2 regions of the Pseudonocardia sp. D17 genome follow, and region 2 is predicted to be linked to the other one. Evidence: riboswitches for the same ligand, from Rfam matches in the RefSeq annotation. Region 2 holds a riboswitch; the other holds the start of a gene.
What was found. A riboswitch is a leader RNA that binds a small molecule or an ion and turns the genes downstream of it on or off. The one in region 2 is predicted to bind glycine.
Positions count from the first base shown of each region.

Region 1 (8,571 bases), on a different contig from region 2:
GGCTCCCCCGGCGGCAGCTCCGCGACCATCGCCTGCAGCGCCAGCAGGTTCGTCCCCGCGCCCGACGGCCGGGAGTCGCCGGTGAACACGAGCTCCCAGAACGTCGGTGCCTGGGCGAGCCCCATCTCCCGGAAGCACTTCGCCGTGCGGATCTGGCCGATGTCCCAGACGACCGTCGTCAGGTAGGTGTCGATGTCGTCGAGGATCCGCAGCACGGCCTCGATGTCGTTGCGGCTGTTGACGTACACCCCGTCGCCGGGGGTGAACCGCTGCCCGTCCCAGGTGTCGATGTTGAGCGACCCGAAGTCGACGGCGGCGGCGTCGAAGCGCAGCCACGGGTCGTCGGCCAGGGCGCGGAGGTGCTTGACCCGGTCCTCCACGCCGGTCTGGCTGATGTAGCCCAGCGTCGGCTTGGTGATCAGGTCGGTCGCGCCGCGGATGCCCTCGCTGGCCGCCCGGTAGGTCTCGACGCTGTTGTCCGGGCCGCCCGTGTCAGGGTCGCGGCCGTGCCAGTGGATGATCGCCGCTCCCGCGTCGTGGGCGCGGACGGCCTCGCGGACGATCTCCTCGGTCGAGTACGGCAGGTGCGGGTTGGCCCCGCGCATCGTCGACTCGTTGCAGCGGACCTCGATGAACAGCGGGCTGTCGGTCATCGTCGCGGTCACGACTTCGTCTCCGGCACACCCGGCCGCGGCAGGACGTCGATGAGCATCTGCATCATCCCGCCGTCGACCTCGAGGTTCTGGGCGTTGACGAAGCTCGACGCGTCCGAGAGCAGGAACGCGATCACGGCGGCCACCTCGGACGGGTCCCCGATGCGCCGGCTCGCGATCATCTCCAGCCGGCGACGCAGGGCGTCGGGGTCGGAGTTGAACTTCTCCGACATCGGCGTGCGCATGATCCCGGGGCTCACGCAGTTGCTGCGCACCCCGCGCGGGCCCCACTCGACGGCGAGCTGGCGGGCGAACATGATCGCGGCGGCCTTGCTCGGCGCGTACGCGCCCGCCCGGGCCTCGGGCACGGTCCCCGCGACCGAGCTGATCGTCACGACGCTGCCGGCGCGCTGCGCGAGCATCGGCGGGCCGAAGTGCTTGGCGCCCAGGAAGAGCCCGCGCGCGTTGACGGCCATGACCCGGTCCCACTCGGCGACGTCGAGGTCCTCGATCGGCGTCCAGCTGATGACGCCCGCGTTGGCGACCAGCCCGTGCACCGTCCCGAAGCGCGCGACGGTCGCGGCGGCGGCCGCGGCCATCTGGTCCTCGTCGGCGACGTCGGCCTCGACGGCCAGCGCCGCGTCCCCGATCTCGCCGGCGACGCGCTTCGCCGCGGCCCCGTCGACGTCGAGGACGACGACCGACGCGCCCAGCCCGGCACAGACGTGTGCCGTGGACTCCCCCAGTCCCTGACCCGCCCCGGTCACGACGACGACGCGGCCGGTGAGGTCGATCTGCGCTGCGCTCATGCCTTTGCTCCCCCGATGAGGACGGCGTCGTCCTCGCCGTCGGTGCTCCACGGTGTGACCACCGCTCCCGATGCCGACCGGAACCGTTCCGGCAGCTCGTCGACCATGTGCAGGGCCATCGACAGCCGGCCGTAGCCGACGAACGCGGCGACGTTCATCCCGATCTCGACGACCTCCGCCTCGGAGAAGTACGCGCGCAGGTCGGCGATCGCGGCGTCGTCGATGGCGAGGTGGTTGGTCGCCAGGAGGTCGGCGAAGCGCAGCGCGGCGCGTTCGGCGTCGGTGAGGTCGGGCGCGGCGGTCGGGTCGTCGGGGCTCGCCAGCTGGCAGACCAGGTTCTCGTCGACGCCCTCGGCCGCGCCGTCGGCATAGCGCACGGCCATGCAGCTGCGGCACTGGTTGTGGAACGCCACCCGCAGCCGCAGCAGCTCGACCAGCCGCCGCGACAGCAGGCCGGGCCGGCGCAGCTCGGCCATGTAGGTGGCGTAGGCGCGGGCCAGCTCGGGGCGGTGTGCGTAGAACCGCAGGTTGCCCAGCTCGAGCGGGGTCCGCGACTCCGCCAGGTCGCGCAGGTCCTCGGGGAACTCCTCGGCGGACAACATCCGGATCCGAGCCACGCGGTGCCTCCTCGTCGCGTCTCGCTTCAGTCCTCGTCGACTGAATGACTGATAACGATGACCCTAGACTCCACCGTTCGTCGTGTACACCGTGCCGGGCGCCGACGTCGCGGTCCGTTCGGCGCCGTCCGGCACCCGGCCGCGACGTCGTCGTGAAACTCGGTGGACCCGGCCGCGCCGGAAGCGGAGGATTTCCGGTTCCCCCCGTCCACCGTCTGTGAGGAGACCTGTGTCCGCTCCGGCCGAAGCACGCCCCGCGGCAGCGCCCGCACCACCGACCGGCATCCCCGCCGGGCCGGAGGTCCGGTCGCGCCGTGCGGCTGCGCTGCGCCTGGCCACCCGAATCTATGGACGCGAGCTCGCTCGCCACAAGTTGCTCACCGGCTCCGCGCTCCTGCTGCCGGCGATGGGCAACATCGCACTGTCCTACCTCCCGCCGCTGGCCGTCGCGGCCCTGGTCGACAAGCTCGCCGCGGGCGAGGCCTTCACCACGGCGACCGTGCTGCCGCTGGTGCTCGGCTTCTTCGCGTCGCTGCTCGTCGGCCAGGCGTTCTGGCGCGTCGGTGTCCACTGCCTCAACCGGGCCGACGCCGGGGGCATCGAGCACCTCTACGTCGACGGCATGGACGCGCTGCTGGCCAGGGACGCGGCGTTCTTCCACGAGAACTTCTCCGGGTCGCTGACCAAGCGCGTGCTGAGCTTCGCGTCGCAGTACGAGGACTTCGTCGACACCCTGGCCTTCCAGATCGTGGCGCAGCTGCTGCCGCTGACGTTCGCGTCGGTGGTGCTCTGGCGCTACGACCCGTGGCTGGTCGTGGTGCTGGTGGGCATGATCGTCGTGACCGCGGTCGTCGTCGTGCCGCTGATCCGGCGCCGGCAGGCGCTCGTCGACGCCCGCGAGGTGTCGTGGACGCGGCTGTCCGGGCACGTCGCCGACACCCTGACCAACATGGACGCGGTGCGCGCCTACGCCTCCGAGCTGCGCGAGGCCGCCGAGCACCGGCGGCGGGTGGCCGAGCACAAGCGGCTGACGCTGCGCGCCTGGGACTACAACAACCTGCGGATCGACACCCTGGTCGCGCCGATGTCGGTGCTCACCAACGTCGCCGGCCTGGTGCTGGCGCTGCTGGTGGCGCTGCGCGAGGGCGGTCCTGGAGTCGGCGCGGTCGTCGTGACGGTCGCGTACTTCACCCAGACCACCCGGATCCTGTTCGAGTTCAACCAGACCTACCGGCACCTCGAACGGTCGCTGACCGAGGCCGCCCAGTTCGCCGAGCTGCTGCTCGACGATCCGACGGTGGTCGACGACCCCGATCCGGAACCGGTCGCGGGCGGGCCCGCGGGCGTGACCTTCGACCGCGTCCGGTTCACCCACGCCGGCCAGGACGCGCCGCTGTTCGACGGGCTCGACCTGGTGGTCGCACCCGGGGAGCGGGTGGGGCTCGTCGGCCGTTCCGGCGGCGGCAAGACGACGATCGCGCGGCTGCTGCTGCGGCTGATGGACGTGCAGGGCGGCCGGATCCTGGTCGGCGGGCAGGACGTCACGCGGCTGTCGCAGGCCGACCTGCGCGGACTGATCGCGTCGGTGCCCCAGGACCCGGTGATGTTCCACCGCACGCTGCGGGAGAACATCGCGTTCGGCCGCCCGGACGCGACCGACCGGGAGATCCACGACGCGGCCCGCGCGGCGCACGTGCTGGAGTTCGTCGAGGGACTCCCCGACGGGTTCGACACGCTCGTCGGCGAGCGCGGCGTGAAGCTCTCCGGCGGGCAGCGGCAGCGGGTCGCGATCGCGCGGGCGATCCTGCGCGACGCGCCGATCCTGCTGCTCGACGAGGCGACGAGTGCGCTGGACTCGGAGAGCGAGGCCTTGATCCAGCAGGCGCTGTGGCGGCTGATGGAGGGCCGGACCGCGATCGCGGTCGCACACCGGCTGAGCACCGTCGCAGGCATGGACCGGCTGATCGTGCTCGACCAGGGCCGTGTCGTCGAGGAGGGCACGCACGCCGAGCTCCTCGCGCGCGGCGGCGGCTACGCGCGGCTGTGGGAGCGGCAGTCCGGCGGCTTCCTGTCCGAATGAGGCGGTCCCGGCCCGGGCGGCGCGGCGCGCTCCCCGGGCCGGTGTCGTCGGACCGGACGTCGCCGGACAGGGGTGTCGCCGGGCCGGGTGTCGTTGCCCTGTCTGCCCCGGCTGTCGCCGCGGTGTCGGTCGGCATGGCGATCATCTGACCGTCGGGCACGGGGCGGCAGCCGAGAGGGGGCGTCGCGGAAGGGCCAGGAAGGCGGGGACGGCCGCGGGCGAATACCCACGGGCAGCGCGATAACCCGCTGCGGGTGACACATGCGTTGCGGGTGCAATTTCCGACCATTCTGGGTGATCGGTAGAAACATGTCCACGACAATTCATCGGGACAATTCACCGGATGCCCGACGCGCCGCGCGGGTAGGACGCAGCGGTGGTGGCCGACGGTCACGCATGATGTCGGAGCTGAGCCCGACGCCGCCCGTTCGGGTCCCTGTGCACAGGGCTGACCTGCCTGGACCGGCGTTCGAGTGCCCGCTCCGGAGGCACGCTCTTGCCGGGCTTCCGCCGAGTGTGCGTATAGTGTGCGCCACACAACTGCATACGCTGCTCGAATCACAGCGGGAGATCTGGTCCGTTCCAGAGCCGTAGGAGCAATCCTCCCCGGGAATCTCTCAGGCTGCCGTACCGCTGTGACGAGGCAACTCTGGAAAGCGTTCCTCCCGGAATTCCGGGTGGACCACCGACGGGGCAAGTGGGGTCACCCCCACGAAATCTCTCAGGTCCGAAGACAGAGCGGGGAGACGGTGCACGACAGGTGCCATCTGTCCCCCCGACCTCGGAGTGAGCGTATGTCGATCTTCGCCGACCGTCACATCGGTCCCGACCCCGACGCCGAGCAGAAGATGCTCGAGGTGGTCGGTCACGCCGACCTGGATTCGCTCGTCGACGCCGCCGTGCCGCAGGGCATCCGCGCGTCCCAGTCGCTGAAGCTGCCGGCTGCGCTGAGCGAGCAGGACGCCCTCGCGGCCCTTGACGGCATCGCCGGGCGCAACCGCACCATGGTGCAGATGATCGGCCTGGGCCACAGCGACACGGTCACCCCGCCGGTGTTGCGCCGCAACATGTTGGAGTCGCCCGCCTGGTACACGGCCTACACGCCGTACCAGCCGGAGATCTCCCAGGGCCGCCTCGAGGCGCTGATCAACTTCCAGACCATGGTCGAGGACCTCACCGCCCTCCCGGTCGCCGGCGCGTCGCTGCTCGACGAGGCCACCGCCGTCGTCGAGGCCGTGCTGCTGATGAACCGCGCGAACAAGGCCGCCCCGGCCGGCGCGCGGATCGTCGTCGACTCCGAGACCCTGCCGCAGACGCTGTCGGTCCTGCACACCCGGACCGAGCCGGTCGGCATCCCGGTCGACGTCGTCGACCTCTCCAGCCCCGAGGCGCTCGCCTCGCTGGCCGAGGGCGACGTGTTCGGAATCGTCCTGCAGGCCCCCGGCGCCTCCGGCGTCGTCCGTGACCTGCGCCCGATCATCGCGGCGGCCAAGGACAAGGGCGCGCTCGTCACCGTCTCCGCCGATCTGCTGTCGCTGACCCTGCTCACCCCGCCCGGCGAGCTCGGTGCGGACATCGCGGTGGGTTCGACCCAGCGCTTCGGCGTCCCGCTGTTCTTCGGCGGCCCGCACGCCGGCTACATGTCCGTCCGCAGTGGACTCGAGCGGATGCTGCCCGGCCGCCTCGTCGGTGTCTCGCAGGACGCCGCGGGCCGCCCCGGCTACCGCCTGGCGCTGCAGACCCGTGAGCAGCACATCCGTCGCGAGAAGGCGACGAGCAACATCTGCACCGTACAGGCGCTGCTGGCCAACGTCGCGTCGATGTACGCCGTCTACCACGGCCCCGAGGGCCTGCGGGAGATCGCCGAGCGCGTCCACGCGCACGCCGCCGCGGTCGCCGCCGGTCTGCGCGCCGCGGGCGTCGAGGTCGTACACGGCGAGTTCTTCGACACCGTCACCGCGAAGGTCCCCGGCCGCGCGCTCGCGGTCGTCGAGGCCGCCGCCGCCGACGGGATCAACCTGCGCCACACCGACTCCGACCACGTCGCGGTCGCCTGCGACGAGGTCACCACCGACGCGATCGTCGCCCGCGTGCTCGCCGCGTTCGGCGCCTCGGCCGTCGCGGACGCGGCGGCCGCGCTGCCCGCCTCGGAGAAGCGCACCAGCCCGTACCTGTCGCACCCGGTCTTCTCGGCGCACCGCTCCGAGACCTCGATGCTGCGCTACCTGCGGCTGCTGTCCGACCGCGACCTCGCGCTCGACCGCACGATGATCCCGCTCGGCTCCTGCACCATGAAGCTGAACGCGACCGCTGAGATGGAGCCGATCAGCAAGCCCGGCTTCGCCTCGCTGCACCCGTTCGCCCCGGCCGACCAGACCCGCGGCTACGCCGAGCTGACCGACACGCTCGAGAACTGGCTCGCCGAGATCACCGGCTACGCCAAGGTGTCGCTGCAGCCCAACGCCGGCTCGCAGGGTGAGCTCGCCGGTCTGCTCGCCATCCGCGACTACCACCGCAGCCGTGGCGACGACCAGCGCACCGTCTGCGTCATCCCGTCGTCGGCACACGGCACCAACGCCGCGTCGGCCGTCCTCGCGGGGATGAGCGTCGTCGTCGTGGCCACCGCGCCCGACGGCAGCATCGAGCTCGACGACCTGCGCGCCAAGCTCGGGGCCAACAGCGGCCGCGTCGCCGCGATCATGCTGACCTACCCGTCGACGCACGGCGTCTACGAGACCGAGGTCCGCACCGTCTGCGAGCTGGTCCACCAGGCCGGCGGCCAGGTCTACATCGACGGCGCCAACCTCAACGCGCTCGTCGGGCTGGCCAAGCCGGGCGAGTTCGGCGGCGACGTCTCGCACCTGAACCTCCACAAGACGTTCTGCATCCCGCACGGTGGTGGCGGCCCCGGCGTCGGCCCGGTCGCGGTGCGCTCGCACCTCGCGCCGTTCCTGCCCGGTGACCCGCTCGACCCGAAGCGCGGCGCCGTCTCCGCGGCCGCGTACGGCTCGGCCGGCATCCTGCCGATCACCTACGCCTACATCGCGATGATGGGCCCGGACGGCCTCACGAAGGCGACCGCGTCGGCCGTCCTGTCGGCCAACTACCTGGCGCGGCGCCTCGACGAGCACTACCCCGTGCTCTACACCGGCCCGGGCGGGCTGGTCGCGCACGAGTGCATCCTCGACCTGCGCGCGATCACCAAGCAGACCGGCGTCACCGCCGAGGACGTCGCCAAGCGCCTCATCGACTACGGCTTCCACGCGCCGACGCTGTCGTTCCCCGTCGCGGGCGCGCTGATGATCGAGCCGACGGAGTCGGAGTCGCTGGCCGAGATCGACCGCTTCATCGACGCGATGATCGCCATCAAGGGCGAGATCGACGAGGTCGGCGACGGCACCTGGCCGCTCGAGGACAGCCCGCTGCGCAACGCGCCGCACACCGCCGACGTGGTCCTCGTCGAGAACTGGACCCGTCCGTACACCCGTGAGCAAGCGGTGTTCCCGGTTCCCGAGCTGCGCCGCGCGAAGTACTGGCCGCCGATCGGCCGCATCGACGGCGCCAAGGGCGACCGCAACCTGGTCTGCTCCTGCCCCTTGCCCGAGGCCTTCGCCGCGCCTGCCCTGGAGACGTCATGACCGCGAACGACGACCTCGTCCGCACCCCGCTGGACGCCGAGCACGAGCGCCTGGGAGCGACGTTCACCGACTTCGCCGGTTGGCGGATGCCGGTCCGCTACGACAGCGACCTCGCCGAGCACCACGCCGTCCGCAACTCGGCCGGCCTGTTCGACCTGTCCCACATGGGTGAGGTGGAGTTCGTCGGCCCGCAGGCCGCCGAGGCGCTCGACCACGCGCTCGCCGGGAAGCTGTCGGCGGTGACGGTCGGCCGCGCCAAGTACTCGCTGCTCTGCGCGCCCGACGGCGGCGTGCTCGACGACCTCGTCGTCTACCGCCTCGCCGACGACCGCTTCCTCGTCGTCGTCAACGCGTCCAACGCCGCGCAGGACGCCGCCGAGCTGATCTCGCGCGCCAAGGGTTTCGACGTCGACGTCACCGACCACTCGGCCGAGACCGCGCTGATCGCCGTGCAGGGCCCGCGCTCGCCCGACGTGCTGCGCAGCGCCGAGCCCGGCGTCGCGTCGATCCTCGAGAGCCTGCGCTACTACGCGTCGGAGCCCGCGACGATCGCCGGCATCGACGTCCTGCTCGCCCGCACCGGGTACACCGGTGAGGACGGTTTCGAGCTCTACGTCGCCGACGAACACGCGCCGGCCCTGTGGAACACCCTGCTCGCCGCGGGGGGACAGCACGCACTGCACCCCGCAGGCCTCGCCTGCCGCGACACCCTGCGGCTGGAGGCCGGGATGGCCCTCTACGGCCACGAGCTCACCGCCGGGACCAACCCGTTCG
Region 1 is NZ_BPRG01000008.1:57,290-65,860, reverse strand. It holds gene PSD17_RS01230 (3-keto-5-aminohexanoate cleavage protein) at 1-665, opposite strand, end outside; gene PSD17_RS01225 (SDR family NAD(P)-dependent oxidoreductase) at 662-1,462, opposite strand; gene PSD17_RS01220 (carboxymuconolactone decarboxylase family protein) at 1,459-2,079, opposite strand; gene PSD17_RS01215 (ABC transporter ATP-binding protein) at 2,309-4,159, shown strand; glycine riboswitch at 4,714-4,802, shown strand; gene gcvP (aminomethyl-transferring glycine dehydrogenase) at 4,954-7,797, shown strand; gene gcvT (glycine cleavage system aminomethyltransferase GcvT) at 7,794-8,571, shown strand, end outside.
Region 1: linked by a shared signal. The riboswitch ahead of gcvP (aminomethyl-transferring glycine dehydrogenase) and the one ahead of gcvP (aminomethyl-transferring glycine dehydrogenase) in region 2 are both predicted to bind glycine.

Region 2 (8,571 bases):
CGTCGCCGCCCTGCCCCGGCTGCGCTCGACCGCGGAGTTCGTCGGCCGGCTGCTGCGTGCGACCGCATCGCGGCCGGCGCGGCTGGGCTGCTTCGGCCTGCACGAGTGGGCCATGGTCTACCGCAGCGACGCGCCCCGCCACCGGGCCGTCCCGCTGCGGCTCGGCGCCGCCGGCACCGACGCCGTCGTCGAGTCACTGCCCGTGCAGTGCACGCACTACGACGCGTTCCGGTTCTTCACCGACGCCGCCCGCCCCCGCAACGCGCTGACCCCGACGCGGGAGAGCCAGGTCGCGCTGGAACAGCCGGGGTGCCTGCACGCGACGATGGACCTCTACAAGTGGGCGTACAAGCTCGCCCCGGGATGCCCGTCGGACCTGCTGGGCGACTGCTTCGAGCTGGCTTCCGACGTCCGCGAGCTGGACATGCGCGCGAGCCCCTACGACCTCGCCGCCCACGGCTACGCACCGGTCCGGATCGAGACCCCCGCGGGCCGCGCCGAGTACGCCCGGCTGCAGGCGGGCTTCGCCGAGCGCGCCGCGCCGCTGCGCTCCCGCCTGATCGCGCTCTGTGAGCGCCTGTGAGTGGCGATCGTCGCTGTGGCAGTCGCTGTGGCAGTCGCTGTAGCGACGGTCGCCACTCACGACCTCACGCGTACGCCGAGACCGGCTGGCAGGAGCAGACCAGGTTGCGGTCGCCGTGCGCGCCGTCGATGCGCCGCACCGGCGGCCACACCTTGCGGTCGTGCACGCCGGGCGTCGCCCCCGTCGGGTACGCCGCGAGCTGGCGCGGGTACGGGTGGTCCCACTTGTCGGTCAGGCACGCGGCGGTGTGCGGGGCGCCGCGCAGCGGGTTGTCCTCCACCGGCCACTCCCCCGACGCGACGCGGTCGATCTCGCCGCGGATGCCGATCATCGCGTCGACGAACCGGTCGATCTCGGCGAGGTCCTCGCTCTCGGTCGGCTCGACCATGAGCGTGCCCGCGACGGGGAACGACATCGTCGGCGCGTGCAGCCCGTAGTCGGCGAGCCGCTTGGCGACGTCGTCGACGGTGACGCCGGTCGACTTCGTGATGGCGCGCAGGTCGAGGATGCACTCGTGGGCGACGCGCCCGTCGGCTCCGGAGTACAGGACGGGGTAGTGCTCGCGCAGCCGGGCCGCGACGTAGTTGGCCGCCGCCACGGCCGTCAGGGTCGCCCGGCGCAACCCGTCGACGCCCATCATCCGGATGTAGGCCCACGAGATCGGCAGCACGCCCGGGCTGCCGTACTCCGCGGCCGAGACCGCACCGACCTTGCCGCGCCCCGGCAGGTACGGGGCGAGGTGCTCGGCCACCGCGACCGGCCCGACCCCCGGTCCGCCGCCGCCGTGCGGGATGCAGAACGTCTTGTGCAGGTTGAGGTGGCTGACGTCGCCCCCGAACGCACCTGGCCGGGCCAGCCCGACGAGGGCGTTGAGGTTGGCGCCGTCGACGTAGACCTGCCCGCCCGCCTCGTGCACCGCGTCGCACACCTCGCGGACCGCGGCCTCGTACACGCCGTGCGTCGACGGGTAGGTGATCATCAGCGCGGCGAGGTTCTCACGGTGCGCCGCGATCTTGGCGCGCAGGTCGTCGAGGTCGACGTCGCCGCCCGGGCCGGTGGCCACGACGACGACGCGCATCCCCGCCATGACGGCCGACGCGGCGTTGGTGCCGTGCGCGCTCGCGGGGATCAGGCAGACGTCGCGATGGGCCTCGCCGCGGTCGCGGTGGTAGGCCGCGATCGCGAGCAGCCCGGCGAACTCCCCCTGACTGCCGGCGTTGGGCTGCAACGACACCGCCGCGTACCCGGTCAGCTCGGCGAGCCAGCGCTCCAGCTGCGCGATCAGCTCCAACGTGCCCGCGGCGTCGGCGGCCGGGGCGTGCGGGTGCAGGTCGGCGAACTCCGGCCAGGTGATGGGCTCCATCTCCGCGGTCGCGTTGAGCTTCATCGTGCACGAGCCCAGGGGGATCATCGTGCGGTCGAGCGCGAGGTCGGCGTCGGCGAGCCGGCGCAGCCAACGCATCAGGGAGGTCTCCGACCGGTGCGCGTGGAACACCTCGTGGGTCAGGTACTCCGACTCCCGGACGAGCCCGCCGGGCAGCGCGTCGGCCGTCGCCGCGTCGAGCGCCGCCACGTCCTCGACGGCCACCCCGAACGCGGCCCACACCGCCTCGACGTGAGCGACGGTCGTGAGCTCGGAGCAGGCGATCCCCACCACGTCGTCGTCGACCCTGCGCAGCAGGATCCCCGCGTCGTGGGCGGCGTCGACGACGTGCCCCGCCCGGCCCGGGACGCGCGCCTGCACCGTGTCGAAGAAGGCGTCGTGCACGACCTCGACGCCTCCGGCGCGCAACCCGGCGGCCAGCACGGCGGCCATCCGGTGCGCGCGGGTCGCGATGCGCCGCAGGCCGTCCGGACCGTGGTGGACGGCGTAGCAGGCGGCGACGACGGCGAGCAGCACCTGCGCGGTGCAGATGTTGCTGGTCGCCTTCTCCCGGCGGATGTGCTGCTCGCGGGTCTGCAGGGCCAGCCGCAGGGCGGGATGCCCGTCGGCGTCGCGGGACATGCCGACGAGCCGGCCCGGCAGCTGGCGGGAGAACTCCTGGCGCACCGACAGGTACGCGGCGTGCGGGCCACCGAAGCCGAGCGGCACGCCGAAGCGCTGCGTGGTGCCCAGCACGGCGTCGGCGCCCAGCTCACCGGGCGGGCGCAGCAGCGTCAGCGCCAGCAGGTCGGCCGCGACGGCGACGAGCGCGCCGCGCTCGTGCGCAGCCTCGATCAGCGCGGTCGGGTCGCTGACGGCGCCCGAGGCGCCCGGGTAGCTCAGCAGCACCCCGAACAGCTCGCCGTCGGGCAGCCCGGCGGCGAGGTCGGCCACGACGAGCTCGATGCCCAGCGGTGCGGCGCGGGTGGCGAGGACCTCCAGCGTCCGCGGCAGGGTGTCGGCGTCGACGACGAACCGTGGGCTCCGTGACGTCCCCGCCTTCCCCGCGCGGCGCAGCAGCGTCATCGCCTCGGCGGCGGCGGTGGCCTCGTCGAGCAGCGACGCGCCCGCGACGGGCAGCCCGGTCAGGTCGGCGACGGCGGTCTGGAACGTCAGCAGCGCCTCGAGCCGGCCCTGGCTGATCTCGGGCTGGTACGGGGTGTAGGCGGTGTACCAGGCGGGGTTCTCCAGCACGTGGCGGCGGATCACCGGCGGGGTCACCGTCCCCGAGTAGCCGAGCCCGATCATCGGGACGGTGAGGGTGTTGCGCTCCGCGAGCGCGCGCAGCTCGGCGAGCATCTCCTGTTCCGACGCCGGGGCCGGCAGGCTGGTCGCCTCACCGGCGCGGTCGCGGATCGACGCCGGGACCGTGGCGTCGGCGAGGGCGTCGAGGGAGTCGAGGCCGATCGCGGCGAGCATCGTCGCCAGTTCGTCCTCCCGCGGCCCGACGTGCCGCTCGACGAACGCGACGCCGCGTTCCAGGGAGACGAGGGACTCGCGCGGGGCGGTCGTGGCGCTGGTGGGGGTCGGGCTCATGGGGTCGACCTCTCGGGCGGCGGGCGCGGGCGTACTGCCCTCCCCCTCTGTCCCCGCTCCGTGACCGGAGCGCCTGAGAGATTCACCCGCGCGAGCGCGGGCTTTCCCCGTCGGCGGACGACGGTGACCCGGCGTCGCTTTCCAGAGGCGTCTCGCCCACGCGGTCCTGGTGCCTGAGAGGTTCCGGGGAGGAGTTGCTCCTTCGGCGCCCGGCACGTTCCGGGCTCTCCCGCGCGGGATCGGCGACTACGCGCGCCATCCTAGCCCCCAGCGGGGCCCGGGAGGGGCTCCGGAACTGTTCGACACGGTCGCGCCCCACCGGTCGGGTCGTGAGTGGCGCTCGTCGTGAGTGGCGACCATCGCCACTCGCGGTCCGCTGTCGGCGTTTCTAGCTGATCGCGCGGCGCGCCCGGCGGCGCGACAGCTCGTCCTCGGGGGCGTCGTCGACGGTGCCACCGTCGGCCCGCTCCACGGGGAAGTCCTTGATCGACCCGCTGATCTCGCGCATCGCGCCGGAGACGGCGATCCCGAAGACGCCCTGCCCACCCTGCAGCAGGTCGACGACCTCCTCGGGCGAGGCGCACTCGTAGACGGTCGTGCCGTCGCTGAACAGCGTGATGCCGGCCAGATCTCTTATCCCGCGGCGCCGCAGGTGCTCGACCGCGACGCGGATGTTCTGCAGGGACACCCCGGCGTCGAGCAGGCGCTTGACGACCTTGAGGACCAGCACGTCCTTGAAGGAGTACAGCCGCTGGCTCCCGGAGCCGGCGGCCCCGCGGATCGACGGGACGACGAGGCCGGTGCGGGCCCAGTAGTCCAGCTGACGGTAGGTGATGCCGACGACCTGGCATGCGGTCGGCCCGCGGAACCCGACCAGCTGGTCGGGCATGCCGTCGAGACCTTCGCCCACGAGGGGGTCAGGGAAGAGCTCGCCCTGTTCGGGCGCGTCGGGCGGCGACGCGTCCACGGCACTCCTTCCCGTCGGGTCGCGACGACCGCGAATCCCGTTCATCCACCCAACCGAACGATGCCGACCGTAAGCAAATGTGAGCAGTCGGTCAACGCGCCGCGCCGGTGGCGTCACCCGATCACGGGCGTGTCGGCCGGCGGGCGCCGCCGCGTCAGCCCGGCTGGGCGCCGCGGAAGTCCTCCGGCGAGACCGAGTCGAGGAACTCGCGGAACTTCTCGACCTCGTCCTCCTGCTCGTCGGGGATGACGAGCCCCGCCTCGGCGAGCACGCTCTCGTCGGCGTGGATCGGCACCCCGATCCGCAGCGCCAGCGCCACGGAGTCGCTCGGCCGCGCCGACACCTTCACGCCGCCGTCGAAGATCAGCTCTGCGTAGAAGGTGCCCTCCTGCAGGTCGGTGATCCGCACCTGCTCGAGTCGTCTGCCGAGGGCGCCGATCACGTCCTTCAACAGGTCGTGGGTCAGCGGGCGGGCCGGCTTGACGCCCTGCTGCTCCAGTGCGATCGCCGTCGCCTCGACCGACCCGATCCAGATCGGCAGGTACCGGTCGCCGCTCGTCTCCCGCAACAAGAGGATGGGCTGGTTGGCGGGCAGTTCGACCCTGACTCCCACGACGCGCATCTCGCTCATACGTCGCCTCCTCACCCATCGTGCGTCCGCGCTCCGCCCGCGTTCCCGGACCAGCCGGGCCGGGACCCGACCGCGTCCGCGAACCGTGCGGCGTCTGACGGTGATGACGCTACACGGGCCGCCTGCCCGACGCGCGCCTCCGGACGGGCAGTTCGCCACAGGATCGGTGTGTTCGGCAACCCTCGCCGACCCGGCGCGACCTGGCCGCCGGGGCCCGGACGCACCACGGCCGGCCCGTCGCGGTGCGTGACGACGCCGGGCGTGTCACACCGGATCGGGCCGGCCGTGGTGTCGGAGCGGACGCGGCGTCACTGACCGCCGGGCTCGCGGGCGCCGGTGAGGAAGATCAGCCGGAACTTGCCGATCTGCACCTCGTCGCCGTTGGCGAGGACCGCGGTGTCGACCGGCTCGCGGTTGACGTAGGTGCCGTTGAGGCTGCCGACGTCGACGACGACGAAGTCGCCGTCGCGGCGGAACTCCGCGTGCCGCCGGGAGACCGTCACGTCGTCGAGGAAGATGTCGCTGTCGGGGTGCCGGCCGGCGCTCGTCGTCGGCCGGTCGAGCAGGAACCGCGACCCGGCGTTGGGCCCGCGCTTGACCACGAGCAACGCCGACCCGGGGGGCAGCGCGTCGAGGCCGGAGACCGGCTGGTCCTGCGCCGGCTGCTCGACGTCGGCGAGGAAGTCGGCCCGGAAGACCGAGGTCGTCTCCGGTGCGCGCTCCGGCGGGACGCCGGGGCCGTCGTTCGTGGTCACCTCGGGCTCTCCTCCTGCGATGTGCTGGGCGCGGGCCGCAACGGCCCGCGTCGCGGGAAACCTACCCTGCCGGACCGACGTCGGCCGGGCCCGATCGGGGCCGACCGGTGTCGCCCGCCCGGGTCGCCCCGCCGGGCACGTCGTCGTGTCCGGGGGTCGGTTCGCGACGGAGCCTAGACCTCGTGCGGACCCGGCCGTGCCCGGGTTCCGGACGGTGCCGGACCGGCCCCGGGGCCGGTCGTCGGCGTCGGCGTCGGCGTCGGGACGGGCGTACGCAGGGCCTTCACGAACTGGGCCAGGTAGAGCAGTCCCGACCACAGGTACAGCGCCACGCCCCAGCCCGCGAAGGCGTAGCCGAACGGTCGCGCGAGGTCGGCGAACCAGTTGTGGCCCTGGCCGAGCAGCAGCAGCGGGAAGGCGTAGAGGAGCTGGAACGTCGCGGCCTTGCCGAGGTAGGTCACCACGAACGGGCCGTACCCGCGGCGGCGCAGCACGGGCAGGCACAGACCGAGCACGACGTCACGGGCCACCAGCAGGATGACGGCCCACCACGGGACGACGTCGCGGAAACCCAGCGCCAGCAGCGCGGCCAGGATGTAGAGCCGGTCGACGGCCGGGTCGAGCACGGCGCCCAGCCGCGAGTACTGGTCCAGCAGCCGGGCGAGCTTGCCGTCGAGCCAGTCGGTGACCCCGCCGACGGCGAGCACGAGGATCGCCCAGCCGTCGGCGTGCGGCCCGAGCAGCAGGTAGAGGAACAACGGGACGCCGAGCAGGCGCAGCACGCTCAGTGCATTGGGGACGGTGAGCACCCGGTCCGCGGAGGAGGGCACCGACGACGCGTCGGACACGCGGGGAGCCTACGTCGCACGGTCGCGGCCGGTGCTGCGGACGGTCCCGCCGGCGCGGCACGATGGGCCCATGGACGCGACGACGCTCCGGCAGACGCAGGCCCCGCTCAAGCAGCGCTACCGCGACGACCCCGGCGCCGCACTGGTGACGCTGCGCGCCGACGGTGAGCTCGACGGCTCCGGTGTCGCCTGCAGGGTGCGCACCGCGACCGCGCTCGCGGAGGCCGGCCTGCACCCGGCGACCGGCGGCGACGGCACCCAGCTGTGCTCGGGCGACATGCTGCTCGAGGCGCTCGTCGCGTGCGCCGGGGTGACGTTGCGCGCCGTCGCGACGTCGCTGGGGATCGAGGCGACCGGCACCGTGCACGCCGAGGGCGACCTCGACTTCCGCGGGACGCTCGGCGTCGACAAGGAGGCCCCCGTCGGGTTCCGCGACGTCCGGCTGCGCTTCGACCTGGTCACCGACGCCGACGACGACCAGGTCGCCACGCTGGTGAAGCTGACCGAGCGGTACTGCGTCGTCCTGCAGACGCTGCGGTCCTCCCCCGCCACGGCGGTCGAGGTGACCACCTCCGGGGGCGGCCGGTGAGGGGCGCGCAGGCGCTGCTGCACACGCTCGTCGACGGCGGTGTCGACGTCTGCTTCGCCAACCCCGGCACGTCGGAGATGCACTTCGTCGCCGCACTGGACGACGTCCCCGCCATGCGCCCGGTGCTGACGCTGTTCGAGGGCGTGGCCACCGGGGCCGCCGACGGCTACGGGCGGATGACCGGCCGGCCCGCGTCGGTGCTGCTGCACCTGGGGCCCGGGCTGGGCAACGGGCTGGCCAACCTGCACAACGCGCGCCGCGCGGGCACGCCCGTCCTCACCGTGGTGGGCGATCACTCGACCGCGCACAAGGCCTACGACGCACCGCTGGACTCCGACATCGACGCGGTCGCGGGCACGGTCTCGCGGTGGGTGCGGCGCAGCGCCACCGCCGCCGACGTCGGCGCCGACACGGCCGCGGCGGTGGCCGCCGCGCTCGGCCCGCCGAGCGGGGTCGCGACGCTCATCCTGCCCGCCGACGCGTCCTGGGACGAGGGCGGCGCACCCGCCGCGGTCGCGACGCCGGCCGCGGCCGGGCGGGGCGCGCTCGACGCCGACGCGCTGGAGGCGGCCGCGAAGGCACTCACCGGCGGCGAGCCGTGCGTGCTGCTGATCGGCGGCGACGCGGGCCTGGCCGAGGGCGCCCGCGCGGCGGCCCGGATCGCCGCCGCGACCGGGGCCACGCTGCTCGCCGAGACGTTCCCGCCGCGGGCCGAGCGCGGCGGCGGCATCCCCGCGGTGCCCCGGCTGTCCTACGTCGGCGACGCGGCCCGCCGCCAGCTCGGCGGCGCCCGTCACCTCGTCCTCGCCGGGGCCCGCAGCCCGGTGACCTTCTTCGGCTACCCGGGCCGGTCCGGCGACCTCGTGCCGGAGGGCTGCTCCGTCGTCACCGTCGCCGGCAAGGACGGGCCCGCGGCCACGGCGCTGGCGGCGCTGGCCGATCTCGTCGCCCCGGACGCCGAGGCCCCGGTCGAGCCGGGCCGCCGCCCCGACCTGCCCACCGGGGACCTGACCGCGGCCGCCGCCACCGCCGTCATCGGGGCGCTGCTGCCCGAGGGCGCGATCGTCGTCGACGAGGCGAACACCTCCGGCGTGGGCCTCGGGCCGGCGACCGCGGGCGGCCCCCGGCACGACTGGCTGACCCTGCCCGGCGGCGCGATCGGGTTCGGGACCCCGGCCGCCGCGGGTGCCGCCGTGGCCTGCCCGGACCGTCCGGTCTGGTGCCTGGCCGCCGACGGTG
Region 2 is NZ_BPRG01000037.1:43,145-51,715, reverse strand. It holds gene PSD17_RS06510 (3-methyladenine DNA glycosylase) at 1-583, shown strand, start outside; gene gcvP (aminomethyl-transferring glycine dehydrogenase) at 648-3,542, opposite strand; glycine riboswitch at 3,694-3,784, opposite strand; gene PSD17_RS06500 (MerR family transcriptional regulator) at 3,931-4,554, opposite strand; gene PSD17_RS06495 (bifunctional nuclease family protein) at 4,664-5,140, opposite strand; gene garA (glycogen accumulation regulator GarA) at 5,449-5,895, opposite strand; gene PSD17_RS06485 (CDP-alcohol phosphatidyltransferase family protein) at 6,069-6,743, opposite strand; gene PSD17_RS06480 (OsmC family protein) at 6,814-7,332, shown strand; gene PSD17_RS06475 (acetolactate synthase large subunit) at 7,329-8,571, shown strand, end outside.